DNA from 3 places in the Vibrio sp. ED004 genome. Region 1 is predicted to be linked to each of the others. Evidence: predicted binding sites of a transcription regulator. Region 1 holds the regulator's gene; each other region holds the start of a gene.
The links. The regulator CRP, encoded in region 1, controls carbon source genes, mostly activating them, when cyclic AMP is high. The targets are predictions, from matches to a motif close to TGTGANNNNNNTCACA.
Positions count from the first base shown of each region.

Region 1 (4,280 bases):
GTCCGGGTGCTTCTGGCAACCTACGCCCAAGTGCTTACTATGCGGCGGACTACTGTGCTTACCCAATGGCTTCAATGGAAGGTGGTGAAACTCAACTGCCAGCTACGTTTAGCCCAGGTATCGAGCTGTAGTTTAGATTGATATTGAGCTAAGGCTCATTCATTAGTTATGAGATAAGGAAGCGGCGTATCGCTTCCTTATTTTAACCACGCTCAGCATCAAGATTGGGCGGTAGATAATAATAGAACAAGTATGTCACAGGCTGATGGCTGCTGACTCTATGTCCAGCCTCTCCCTTTCTAATCCATATTACTAGCTTGCTAGAACCTCTGACAAGGAGTCACCATGACGCCCGATCTACTCTTTAAATCACTATGGGATGATTACATTCATAGGCTTTGTCCATCGGCTGAGAAAGTACACCACTTGCTGAAGGAAGATGAAGCGCTGATTAACGATCATATTGCACTGCGTACTTTCAATGTAGCTCCGCTGGGTATTGAAACACTGGCTAAGCCTTTTCTTGAGCTAGGTTATAAAGCGTGTGGCGATTACTTATTTGAGAGCAAGAAGCTAGTCGCGAAGCATTACGAGCATCCAGATCTAAAACAGCCGAAAGTGTTCATCAGTGAGTTGAAGGTAGAAGAGTGCTCAAGTGAGCTACAACAGATCGTTGCTAAGCTCGTTGAGCAAGTCGATGCAAGCAAGCTGCAAGGTCATGAATTCCTGTTTGGCGGACGCCTTTGGGATTTAAGCTTCGCAGATTTCCAAGTGCTGGCAAAAGAGAGTGAATACGCGTCTTGGTTAGCGGCCCATGGTTACGGTGCCAACCACTTTACGGTGAGCGTAAATCAACTTAACGCCTTTGATGAAGTTCAGGCCGTGAATGACTATCTGATCGAATCGGGTTTCACTATCAATGCATCTGGTGGTGAGGTTAAAGGCTCTCCAGAGGTCTTATTAGAGCAATCATCAACAATGGCAGACAAAGTCCCAGTTTCATTTGTTGAAGGCAATGAGATGATTCCTGGAGGCTTCTATGAGTTCGCTAAGCGTTATGCGATGGCGAATGGTGAGCTTTACACCGGCTTTGTTGCGGCATCGGCGGACAAGATCTTCGAAAGCACTAACGGTTAAAGAAAGATTCGAGCACGAGCTTTGCCCTAAAGATGCGGGTACGCTTCGCTTCGAGAGTGTTTGCGTTTGGAAGTTGTAATTGTTCCATTCGCATCTCGCATCTGCTCTGTAAATCTTATAGATAATAAAAAAGCCACCAAATTTGCATTTGGTGGCTTTCAAATTTTTGGCTCAGTTAATCGAGATTAACGAGTGCCGTATACCACGATAGTTTTACCGTGTGCAGAAATTAGGTTCTGCTCTTCTAGCATCTTCAAGATACGACCTACTGTCTCACGAGAACAACCAACGATCTGGCCAATCTCTTGACGAGTGATCTTGATTTGCATGCCGTCAGGGTGAGTCATTGCATCTGGCTGTTTCGCTAGGTTTAGTAGCGTTTGAGCGATACGACCTGTTACGTCAAGGAACGCTAAGTCACCAACCTTTTGGCTAGTTACTTGTAGGCGGCTTGCCATTTGCGCTGAAAGGCGCATCAGGATGTCTGGGTTCACTTGGATAAGTTGACGGAATTTCTTGAAAGAAATTTCAGCTACTTCACAAGGAGATTTAGCACGAACCCAAGCAGTACGCTCTTGGTCTTCTTCGAACAAGCCTAGCTCACCGATGAAGTCGCCTTGGTTTAGGTAAGAAAGAATCATTTCCTTACCTTCTTCGTCTTTGATAAGAACTGCCACAGAACCTTTAACGATGTAGTACAAGGTTTCTGCCTTTTCACCAGCATGAATCAAAGTACTTTTTGAAGGGTACTTATGAATATGACAGTGTGAAAGGAACCACTCTAATGTTGGATCGGTTTGAGGTTTACCTAGAACCATAATATCTCACTTCCTCTGCAGGGTATGCTTGCCGCTTTCCGTATTTTAGCTAAGCCTGGATTGACTTGTAGGATAAGAGCACTCGTTGAGCGCTGCAAGCTATCTTGTGTTTCGTTTAAGAATAGTATCCTTTTTCAGGTACTATTTCTTGATTTTAATCGTGACCAAGCTACGATTTTTTACGCAAAATTGTGCACATGATCACGGTATGAAAAGTAATCAACCAGAATGTCGTTTTGTTAACCTATTTTTCCGGTTTCGATGAGTTGTTGTAGGATTGGCCTTACAATGAGCTCCATAGCAAAACTCATCTTGCCCCCTGGCACCACTAGCGTGTTATGACGAGACATAAATGAGCCGTCAATCATTGCCAAAAGGTAAGGGAAATCGACGTTTTTGATGCCACGCAAACGTATAACTACGAAGCTTTCGTCTAAACTTGGAATCCCTTTGGCGTTGAGTGGGTTCGATGTATCTACGGTTGGAACACGCTGAAAGTTGATATGCGTACGTGAAAACTGCGGGGTAATATAGTTAAGGTAATCATCCATTGAACGTACAATAGAGTCCATTACCGCTTCGCGAGAGTGGCCACGATCGCGTGTGTCACGAACGAATTTCTGAATCCATTCTAGGTTTACGATAGGCACCATGCCAATCAGCAGATCGACGTGTTGAGAGACATTGATATCGCCATCAACGACACCGCCGTGCAGGCCCTCGTAAAACATCACATCGGAATTTTCAGGGATATCTTGCCATGGCGTGAAGGTGCCCGGCATTTGATTATAAGGAACAGCTTCATCGAAGGTGTGTAGGTAACTACGTACTTTACCGGTGCCTTCGTTCCCGTATTGACGGAAGAACTCTTCTAATGCACCAAAGTCGTTGGCTTGTGGACCAAAGTAGCTAATGTGCTTACCTTGCTCGCGCGCCTTGCGGATCTCGACATCCATTTCTGGTCGAGTGAATCGGTGGAAACTATCCCCTTCTACCCAAGCAGCCTTCACGTCCATCATATTGAACATTTTGCGGAAGGCTTCTGAGGTAGTGGTGGTGCCGGCTCCAGATGAACCCGTCACCGCAATAATTGGATGTTTAGCGGACATGACAACCCTTGTCGTTTGAGTAACTTACTTGTTAGCAATCGTTTTCCACTATAACACGGCTCCTTTCTAAGCGCAGCCTAGAAGCGTTTTGTCACCTGGATATCAACGGTCTCGTGCAGTTCGGAAAACACGATGCTCACGTCACCAGAAGCTAATTGATGTTTCACCTGATCAATCTTGCTTTGCAGTGAGATCTCAACGTCGCCATAGTCTGTGCCTTCACGCAGCACGAATTCTTTGATGAGGTTTTCCAGTGTCTCTGGCGCGATGTCTTGCCATGGGATGATCATAAATACTTCTCTCTTTTATGTTCATTGATATGTTGATGAGTGTGTCTAGTGATGTTTTTAGTACAATCCCAATTTGGGGCTGCGCTATCTTACCAAGGTTTCGCGTTTATATTTAGCAAGGCTTCGTCGTTATGCTGAACCTTGGATACTCTCATAATACGCAGGTAAGGCTTCCTCTAACCAGAATCGTGGTTTGAGTGTGCTACCAGTGATAAATCCTACATGGCCGCCTTTCTGAAATAGGCGATAATCGATGTTATCCGGTAGAACGAATTTTGGAATCACATCATCGGTCATGAAAGGATCGTCTTTGGCGTGAATGATCTGTGTCGGTAGTTTGATTTTATTGAGCTTAGGAAGAGCGGAGCACTGTGCGTAGTAGTCTTGCGCGTTTTTGAAGCCGTGCAGGGGCGCAGTAATTCGTTCATCAAACTCATACAGCTTGTCGATCTTCTTGATGGATTCAGCCGTGATGCCGAGTTTCTCTTGCAACAGCTTCACCTTTTTCAACGCATTCGATTTGAGTGAATTAAGCAGGTACTTCTTATAGAGCTTCGAGAATCCGCGTTCTATGCGACTTGAACAACAGGCCAAGTCAAAGGGGGCGGAGACTATTGTTGCTGCTGACAACAGTGGGTCATCTGCGTATTCCGCCAAATAGTTTGCCAACATGTTTCCTCCCAAGGAGATGCCAACCGCCACCTTTGGGTTATTGGGAAACTGAGCGTGTAGATGCCTGAGGAAGAAGCGAGCGTCTTCAACTTCACCGGAGTGATATGCGCGAGCCAAGCGATTCGGTTTTCCGCTACAGCCTCTAAAGTGCATCATCACCGACAGCCAACCATCTTTAGCAAACGCATTCATTAGTCCATTGGCATAAGGGCTCTCAAAACTGCCTTCCAAACCGTGGAACAGCACGAATATCG
Region 1 is NZ_CP066149.1:1,398,601-1,402,880, reverse strand. It holds gene astD (succinylglutamate-semialdehyde dehydrogenase) at 1-131, shown strand, start outside; gene ITG10_RS06315 (DUF1338 domain-containing protein) at 346-1,137, shown strand; gene crp (cAMP-activated global transcriptional regulator CRP) at 1,323-1,955, opposite strand; gene ITG10_RS06305 (phosphoribulokinase) at 2,195-3,064, opposite strand; gene ITG10_RS06300 (YheU family protein) at 3,142-3,354, opposite strand; gene ITG10_RS06295 (hydrolase) at 3,484-4,280, opposite strand, start outside.

Region 2 (4,280 bases), 1.6 Mb from region 1:
GAGGTGGCGGTAAGCGAACTTGTCCCTGGTGATGTCATTGAAGTGGCAGCGGGTTCTCGCTTGCCTGCTGATGGTCAACTGATGACTGACGCAGCGAGCTTTGATGAAAGTGCGTTAACTGGTGAATCTGTTCCGGTTGAACACATCGAAGGTAACAGCATCATGGCGGGCGCTGTGGTAGTCGATAAAGTTGTGCGTATTACTATCACCTCTAAGCAAGGTGAAAATGCGATTGACCGTATTCTTCACCTGATTGAAGAGGCGGAATCTCGTAAAGCACCGCTGGAACGTTTCCTTGATAAGTTCAGCCGTTGGTACACGCCGTTAATGATGTTGGTTGCCTTGTTGGTGATTATCACGCCGCCACTGTTGTTTGCTCAACCTTGGGAAACATGGGTATACCGTGGTCTAGCGTTATTGTTGATTGCTTGTCCGTGTGCCTTGGTTATCTCGACTCCAGCAGCTATTACTTCCGGCTTAGCGGCAGCAGCAAAACGTGGCGCGCTAATTAAAGGCGGCGCAGCACTAGAGCAGCTTGGTAAGATTCAAACCATTGCGTTTGATAAGACGGGTACACTGACTGAGGGTAAACCTCAGGTAACCGATATTCAGGTACTGTCAGGGTGGCAACAAGACGCGATGCTTCGTGTGGTTGGTGCTATCGAAGTCGGCTCTACTCATCCATTGGCGCAATCGCTAGTGGCGAAAGTAACAGAGCTGAATATTGAGATCCCAGAATCGCACAACAAGAAAGCGCTGATTGGTAGCGGTGTGGAAGGTGATGTCGATGGTATTAAATACCAAGTTCTAGCACCTTCTAAAGTGACTTTCGATCTTGATACTGAGGTTATGTCTCAGGTAGAAGATCTAGAAGGCGAGGGCAAGACGGTTGTTATTGCTTTAGAGTTTAAGCATCAAGAAGAGTCAGTAGATCAAGTTACACCGATTGGTTTGATTGCGTGGCAAGATACGTTACGCAGTGACGCTAAGGTTGCGATTGAGCGACTTAACGACTTGGGTATTCAATCTATCATACTGACGGGTGACAACCCACGCAGTGCGGCTGCTATAAGTAGCAAGATAGGTATGCAGTACAAGGCGAGCCTACTTCCAAGCGACAAAGTATCTTATGTTGAAGAGCTTTCTCAACAATCGCACGTTGCGATGGTCGGTGATGGCATCAATGATGCGCCAGCGATGAAAACCGCCAACGTGGGTATCGCGATGGGCGGAGGGACTGATGTTGCCTTGGAAACGGCGGATTCAGCCCTGACTCATAACCGCTTAACGGAACTGCCAGCGATGATTGAGCTATCGCAAGCAACCATGAATAATATTCGTCAAAACGTGGCTCTCGCGCTCGGTTTGAAAGGTGTGTTCTTGGTGACGAGCTTGTTCGGTATTACCGGTCTGTGGGTTGCAGTGTTAGCCGATAGTGGTGCAACTGCATTGGTCACATTGAACGCATTGCGTCTGCTTCGATTCAAATCTAAAGCGGATTAAATCGAGCTCACCGACATAGAGCATTCTTAATAAAAAGCGCCTTTTGCGGTAATACGTTAAAGGCGCTTTTTGTCTCATTAGTATGCAACACAGGCGTATGGATTGCTTATTTTTGTGATGCCAATCGGTTTTTCGTGAAACTTGAAAACTTGTTGCGATCATTCATGTGACGGCTGTCACTTCATTTTGTGGTGAGCTTGGTTAGAGTGTGTTCGTACCCCACGAATTTACTATGAGCTTAAATAAGGGTAAAAAGCCCAATAAGCCAAAAGGAGCGAACTATGTCTCAAGCTGTTTTCCATTTAGGTGTTACTGAAGCAGATCTTAACGGTGCTACTCTTGCGATCATCCCTGGTGATCCTGCTCGTGTACAAAAAATTGCAGAAGAGATGGAGAATCCAGTATTTCTTGCTAGCCATCGTGAATACACACTTTACCGCGCAGAACTAGACGGCAAGCCAGTTGTTGTATGTTCAACAGGTATCGGTGGTCCATCTACTTCTATCGCTGTAGAAGAGCTAGCTCAACTGGGTGTGCGCACTTTCCTTCGTGTTGGTACTACTGGTGCTATCCAACCTCACGTAAACGTGGGTGACATGATTGTTTCAACTGGTTCTGTTCGTCTAGACGGCGCTAGCCTGCACTTTGCTCCAATGGAGTTCCCTGCAGTAGCTGACTTCGAAGTGGCAACAGCAATGAAAGCAGCAGTTGAAGAGTCTGGCGCTGCAGTTCACATGGGTGTAACAGCTTCAAGTGACACTTTCTACCCTGGTCAAGAGCGTTACGATACGTTCTCTGGTCGCGTTGTTAAGCGTTTCCAAGGTTCTATGCAAGAGTGGCAAGACATGGGCGTTCTAAACTTTGAGATGGAATCTGCAACGCTGTTAACTATGTGTGCAAGTTCTGGTCTGAAAGCAGGTTGTGTTGCGGGTGTAATCATCAACCGTACTCAAAAAGAGACGCCTGATCACGATACACTAAAAGTAACTGAAGCACGTTCAATCAAAGTGGTTGTAGAAGCCGCTCGTAAAATGCTTTAAGTCTTAAAGTGCTCTGAGTTTTAGAGAGCATTAAGTCTTCAAGTGACATTAAATTTTGAAAATGGCCGCATCGTATGATGCGGCCATTTTTTATGTGCCGTCTGAAAGTAATCAATAGAGAAAACAGACAACAAAAAAGGCGAGTGACTTAATGGTCATTCGCCTTTTTTAGATTTGCTTAAGAGAGTCTGACTCTTAGAGTCTATTGGTTGTTAGTACTCTAAATCTTCATTACCGCCAGCAGCCGTAAACCATGCCGTTAGGTGTGTTTTAAGATCTTTCAGTTCGTCAGGGCCAATCAGTGCAAGACCAAGATCTTCTGCTCGCGTGATATCGTTATGACGAAGAGGGCGGAAGCTTACTAGCATTGCACGAGCTTGTAGGCCACCCAGCAGGTCTCTCAGCGATTCCAGTTTGTATAAGGTGTCATCACCATCGTCACGCATACCTTTGGTCTTACATTCGATGATATGTAGCTTATTGTTCACCACTGATGCTACGTCAAGCTCGTTTCGAACCTCACGCTCACCAAGTTGACGGTATACCTGAACATTCAACGAACGGTCTTGGATAGTCGGCATGTCATCTTGGATTTGTTTCACTGTGCTATGAACCAGAGTTTCTAACCATTCACCGTTTGAGAAGCGTCGCGCGTCTTCGTTGGCAAAGGTCAAAATACCGTTGTCGTACGTCGCAATCTTAGCTTCAACTAAATCACTCAACAGCATGTTCAGTTCACGGTAGCCTTGTTGCTTCTCAGATAGTCCAACATCAAGTTTCTGTTCTTTACGACAGGTCGTTGCTAGGTAGTTCAAGGTCGCAAGGCCAGGGCCTAATTCGAGTGCGTTACTTGCCCAACGTTCACCCAGTTCATAAAGTTTCTGATCAAGTTGCGGAGACAGCTGTACATCGCTGAATTCACCACGAGCACCAAATACTGTTAGGTAGTCGTCGATAGTAATGCGGTCTTGAACTTGTGCGTCTTCTTTGCCATTAGGGTACAACCAGCAAAGTTTGTCACTGTTTGGTTCAACCACGAAGATTGGCCAGTGGTAAGTACGGAATACTTCGTAAACAGAAAGTAGGCGGTGACGTAGGCCACAACTCGCGTTGAGCTTCACTTCTTGGCCGCGTGCTTTGAGGTCTTCGGCAAGAGTTTGGATAGATTCTTTAATAACGGACGTGTTTACGATGGTCGGAATTTCGAAAAACTCACTGGTAATGTCGCGCTTCTGCAAAACGCTGTCTAAACGTTTGTACATACTGACTTGATTTTTGTCGCCGATAAACACGATGTGAGTGCTGACCGTTCGGTTATCAAGTAGAGGGGTGAGCAAGCGAATGGGGTCTTGATCGATAATGCCAACATGAACAGCCATATAAATTCCTTAATAGCGGCTCGCTCATAAAGGTGAAAGAAAAAACGGGAAGCAGCAAGCCTTAATAATCATATAATGACAAAGCTCATAAAAAACAAGGGCAACCCTTGATAAAAGTTGCCCTAGCTCAATTAGTTACCACTATTGGGTAAGAAGTCTCAAGAATCTCACTAAATATCTATCGATTCTTCATTTATCTATAGTTTGAATTGATGTACTAAATCACCTTGCTGATTTGCCAGAATCGTTAGGTTTTGGCTGGCTTCTGCAATTGATGACATCGCTTGGTAACTCTTATCTGCGATGTGGTTGATGTCTTCAATGTTACGTGCAATATCGCCAGACGTTTCACTCTGCT
Region 2 is NZ_CP066149.1:3,001,988-3,006,267, forward strand. It holds gene ITG10_RS13540 (zinc/cadmium/mercury/lead-transporting ATPase) at 1-1,503, shown strand, start outside; gene udp (uridine phosphorylase) at 1,785-2,543, shown strand; gene ITG10_RS13550 (DUF1887 family protein) at 2,756-3,922, opposite strand; gene ITG10_RS13555 (methyl-accepting chemotaxis protein) at 4,120-4,280, opposite strand, start outside.
Region 2: the regulator CRP is predicted to act here: its motif matches at 1,669-1,684, upstream of udp (uridine phosphorylase).

Region 3 (4,280 bases), 990 kb from region 1:
AGTATATTTAAAATTAGCAACAGTCCTTATCCGTGCCGATCTTCGTCGTGAAGAGCGTGAATGGCAACGAAAAGTTCGTCGTAGTTCATACGATCTGCCGTGGAACAATACTCATTTATTAAGAGATATTGGTCTTGAAGCTGACGGTCGACCTATTGGTTTTTCTGAACCAGAAGTCGTCACTATTGAACGTCGAGTCCGTCACCTTCGTCGTGTCTTAAGTTCGCGAATACCGACGTAATCTGCGGGGTTGATGGCACCGTTCAACCCCAGAGATAAGTCACAGTGATAGTTATGGCGTCGAAAGTGCAAGCTTTTGAACTAGAACTGGCCAAAAAAGAGAAGCTCTTGCTTCTCTTTTTTGCTTTTTTAAGTCGTTATCTAGTAAAGGTAAATAGTTCTACTAAGCTTTAGAGAGCAAGGGAGGCCGGCTATGCAAAAGCATCAATTAGACATGTGGTTACATGGAGAGCACAAAGACTCTTATCAAACACCCAAAGTGTACGTTATTGGTTGTTCTGATATCTCAGAGTATCTATTGGCGGTGGAGTACAAACACAAGCTAGAACCGGTCAAGCAAGACGGCGAGCCGCTTCACTTTGGATCCTTGGATCAAGTGAAAGAGGAGTTACTCCGGCTCGGCTTTGAAAAGGCCTACCTTCGCTTGCACAACGCGTATGATGAGTTTGGCAATGAACCAAGCCAAAGCTACTGCGATATTGAACTGGCGCTCAAACCTCATTAGAACTCGCTTCTTATTACCGACGGTTGATAACACATTGATCATCCGATCTTTGAAGTGCGTTAAGCGACCTATGCGTAGTGTGTCGTCAGCAATTTGTGGGTGAATTGAGTTCTTAGGTAAAAACCACGCGGTTTAGTTTTGATGGGTTTTCCACTCGCACCATAAGCTTCCGTTAACACTCGGCTATTGGCGGCTTTTGGTCGTAGATGCAGCGCTTCACCGTGTCTTGCTGTTATCTGTTCAACATTGCCCAACACGATCAACTCCATCAGTTCTTCCCAATCCCTTTTTAGCAGCTCATCTTCAGCCTCACTTGGTGTCCACAATAATGGGGAGCCTACATGCCTTTCTGCCAATGGGATCTCTCTTTCTCCCTCGACAGGGATCCACAATACCTTGGATAGCTTATTACGAACGTGACTGGTTTCCCACGTGATGCCTTGCACACCCATTAATGGTGCGACGCAAACAAAGGTGGTTTCGAGCGGCTTTCCAGAGTAGCCAATTGGAATGCTTTTTAGCTCGATACCGAGCTTGGCAAAATCTTGTTCTGGCTTACTGCCTGCTGGTGCCCCTAAGTGCCATTCCAGCAGTTGTCCAACCCAGCCTTTATCACGTTTAAGATCGTTTGGCATGACCATCTCGGCTTCGTCAGCGAGCTCTTTGAAAGTCATTCCTGCAATCGCATAGGCCCTGTCTAACAGCTCTTGTTGTGTTTGTGGTTCTGGTTTCATAATAAAAGGTATGATCAAAAAAACGATTTTATCAGAACTTGTCACCAAATGACGACTGGTTAAGAAATGATCTCCCTACAAGAAAAGGGATCAAAGTCAGGGTTATCCACAGGACATAAAGGTAATTAATTGAAATATTAATTTAGTGGATAAATAAACAGGGGTTTATGGTGGATAAAATGCTTGCCAAATGGGGGGTAAAATGAATCTTTCACTTACTAGTGTGGATAAACATCGGAGTGGTTGATCTTTAACCATGTCAGGTTTCTGAAAGATCTTTTACATTTCAAATGTTTTTTAAAACCAAAATTATATTTTAATGCACTGATTTATATAAAGATAAAATGGTTTCTGTTGATTTGTTGTTTTTGGTGTTGATGAATCTATGGATTAAAAAAAACGATTGCGGGTAATTCTTCACATAGTTATTCACAGAAAAGGTGAATAAATGTGGTCTATGTCTCACTATTGTGTGGGTAACTAAATTTTGAACAAAACTTATCCATATTCTTAGTTAATATTCATAAATATAGCGCTTATCACGTCACTAAGTTTGCTCCGATTGGGGATATGTGGAAAAATCAGTGTAATTAAAAATTTAGATAGAGGTTGGCCAGTGATAGATGGCGATGGTTACCGATTAAATGTTGGTATTGTAATCTGTAACAACCATGGTCAGGTCTTCTGGGCTAAACGATACGGACAACATTCATGGCAATTTCCTCAAGGGGGAATAGATGAAGGTGAGACTCCGGAACAGGCAATGTACCGAGAGTTGTATGAAGAGGTTGGCCTTACTAAAAAGGATGTAAAGATCGTCGCGACAAGTCGTCATTGGTTACGCTATAAGCTACCCAAACGACTGGTTCGATGGGATTCGAAACCTGTCTGTATTGGACAAAAACAGAAGTGGTTCCTTTTGCGCTTAGATTGCGATGAATCGCGTATCAATATGCAGCGTGGAAGTACACCTGAGTTTGATGGTTGGCGTTGGGTGAGTTACTGGTACCCAGTTCGACAAGTTGTTTCTTTTAAGCGAGATGTTTACCGTCGAGCGATGAAAGAATTCGCATCTTTAGCAATGCCGTTTAAAGAGCGAAAAACAAAAGGAAAACGCAAATTGCGTAGAGGTTAAGCATGCTCAGTCAACTAAGGGAAATAGTTGAACACGTATCAAGAGTTGAAGATGTGTCGACGGCACTTGATATTTTAGTTAAAGAGACATGCAGTGCGATGCAGACGGAATGTTGCACCGTGTATTTAGCCAATAATGATATGCAGCGCCTTGAGTTGATGGCAACTCAAGGCCTGATCTTTGAAGGCAATAGTATCCACATTGGTTTTGATGAAGGTCTGGTTGGCCTTGTTAAGCGAAGTGCGGAACCTATCAACCTTGCACAAGCGTCTGCTCACCCTGCTTATAAGTTTTTTCCAGAGCTTGGAGAAAACGTCTATCACTCCTTTCTCGGTACTCCGATCATCCACCGCAAGCAAGTGCTTGGTGTATTGGTCATTCAACAGAAGACGCCTCGTTTATTTAGTGAGATGGAAGAATCCTTCCTTGTCACGCTCTCTGCGCAACTTGCGGTTATTGTGGCGCACGCCCAAACTCAAGGTCATTGGTTATTAGAACAACAGAAGCTACCTGCAACTAAAGGTATTGCCGCTTCATCGGGCGTGGCGATTGGTGATTTATGGTGGGACAACACGCAACCTGAATTAACCGATGTTTATCCCGCTTCAACGCTTAATGTTGAAAGAGAGCATGAGTTGTTGGCGGTAGCGGTTGAAAACGCCCTCAACGATTTTAAGCGCATGCGAAAGCGCTTAGATAGCGAAATCAATAAAGACGCGTTGGCGATCTTTGACCTGTTTACTCACTTACTCAATGATCCGATGTTGCGTAAGGATCTGAAAAGCCAAATCCAGAAAGGCGATAAGGCCGACTGGGCATTAAGACAGGTGGTTGAAAGCTACTCGAATCGCTTTGCTCGTATGTCCGATGTGTACCTTCGCGAGAGAGCACAAGACATTCGAGAGCTCGGGCAAAGGCTACTCTATTTTCTCCACAACTCTGAACATGAACTTCGCACGTTAGATAAGCCGATTATTTTAGTGGTTCGTGAATTAACCGCTTCGGTCTTAGCGTCTATTCCAAAAGAAAAGCTATTGGCCGTTATTTCCTTGGAAGGGGCGGCGAACTCGCACGCAGCGATTTTATCTCGGGCTCTTGGCATTCCTTCTGTCATGGGAGTAAATCTCAATCTAGCTCAAGCCAATGGTAAGCGAGCGATTGTTGATGGGTATAGCGGTGAGATCTTCATTGAGCCGACTAAAAATCTGCTCAAAGAGTATCGTGGGCTGATTTTAGAAGAGAGTGAGCTCTCCTCTATGGTCAATCGCGAACTGTACCTTCCGGCAAAAACGCAAGACGACAAGCAGGTCGAGATTCTGCTTAATGCGGGTTTGAGTGCCGATACGAACATTGCTATCAACCAAGGGGTTGATGGAGTAGGGCTGTATCGAACTGAAATCTCTTTCTTGTTGCAGCAGAGATTCCCGTCAGAGGACGAACAGTTCAAGCAGTACCGATCTGTGTTGGCAAGTTATCCAGAGAAACAAGTGGTGATGCGTACGCTCGATATCGGTGGTGATAAGGCCTTACCTTATTTTCCGATTGAAGAGGACAACCCATTTCTTGGTTGGCGTGGTATTCGTTTTACGCTCGATCATCCTGACATCTTTATTATTCAACTGCGTGCCATGCTGCGTGCGAGTTGTGAGAGCCACAACCTAAGTAT
Region 3 is NZ_CP066149.1:2,385,358-2,389,637, forward strand. It holds gene ITG10_RS10755 (hypothetical protein) at 1-241, shown strand, start outside; gene ITG10_RS10760 (DUF6482 family protein) at 434-745, shown strand; gene mutH (DNA mismatch repair endonuclease MutH) at 814-1,479, opposite strand; gene rppH (RNA pyrophosphohydrolase) at 2,096-2,614, shown strand; gene ptsP (phosphoenolpyruvate--protein phosphotransferase) at 2,617-4,280, shown strand, end outside.
Region 3: the regulator CRP is predicted to act here: its motif matches at 1,929-1,944, upstream of rppH (RNA pyrophosphohydrolase).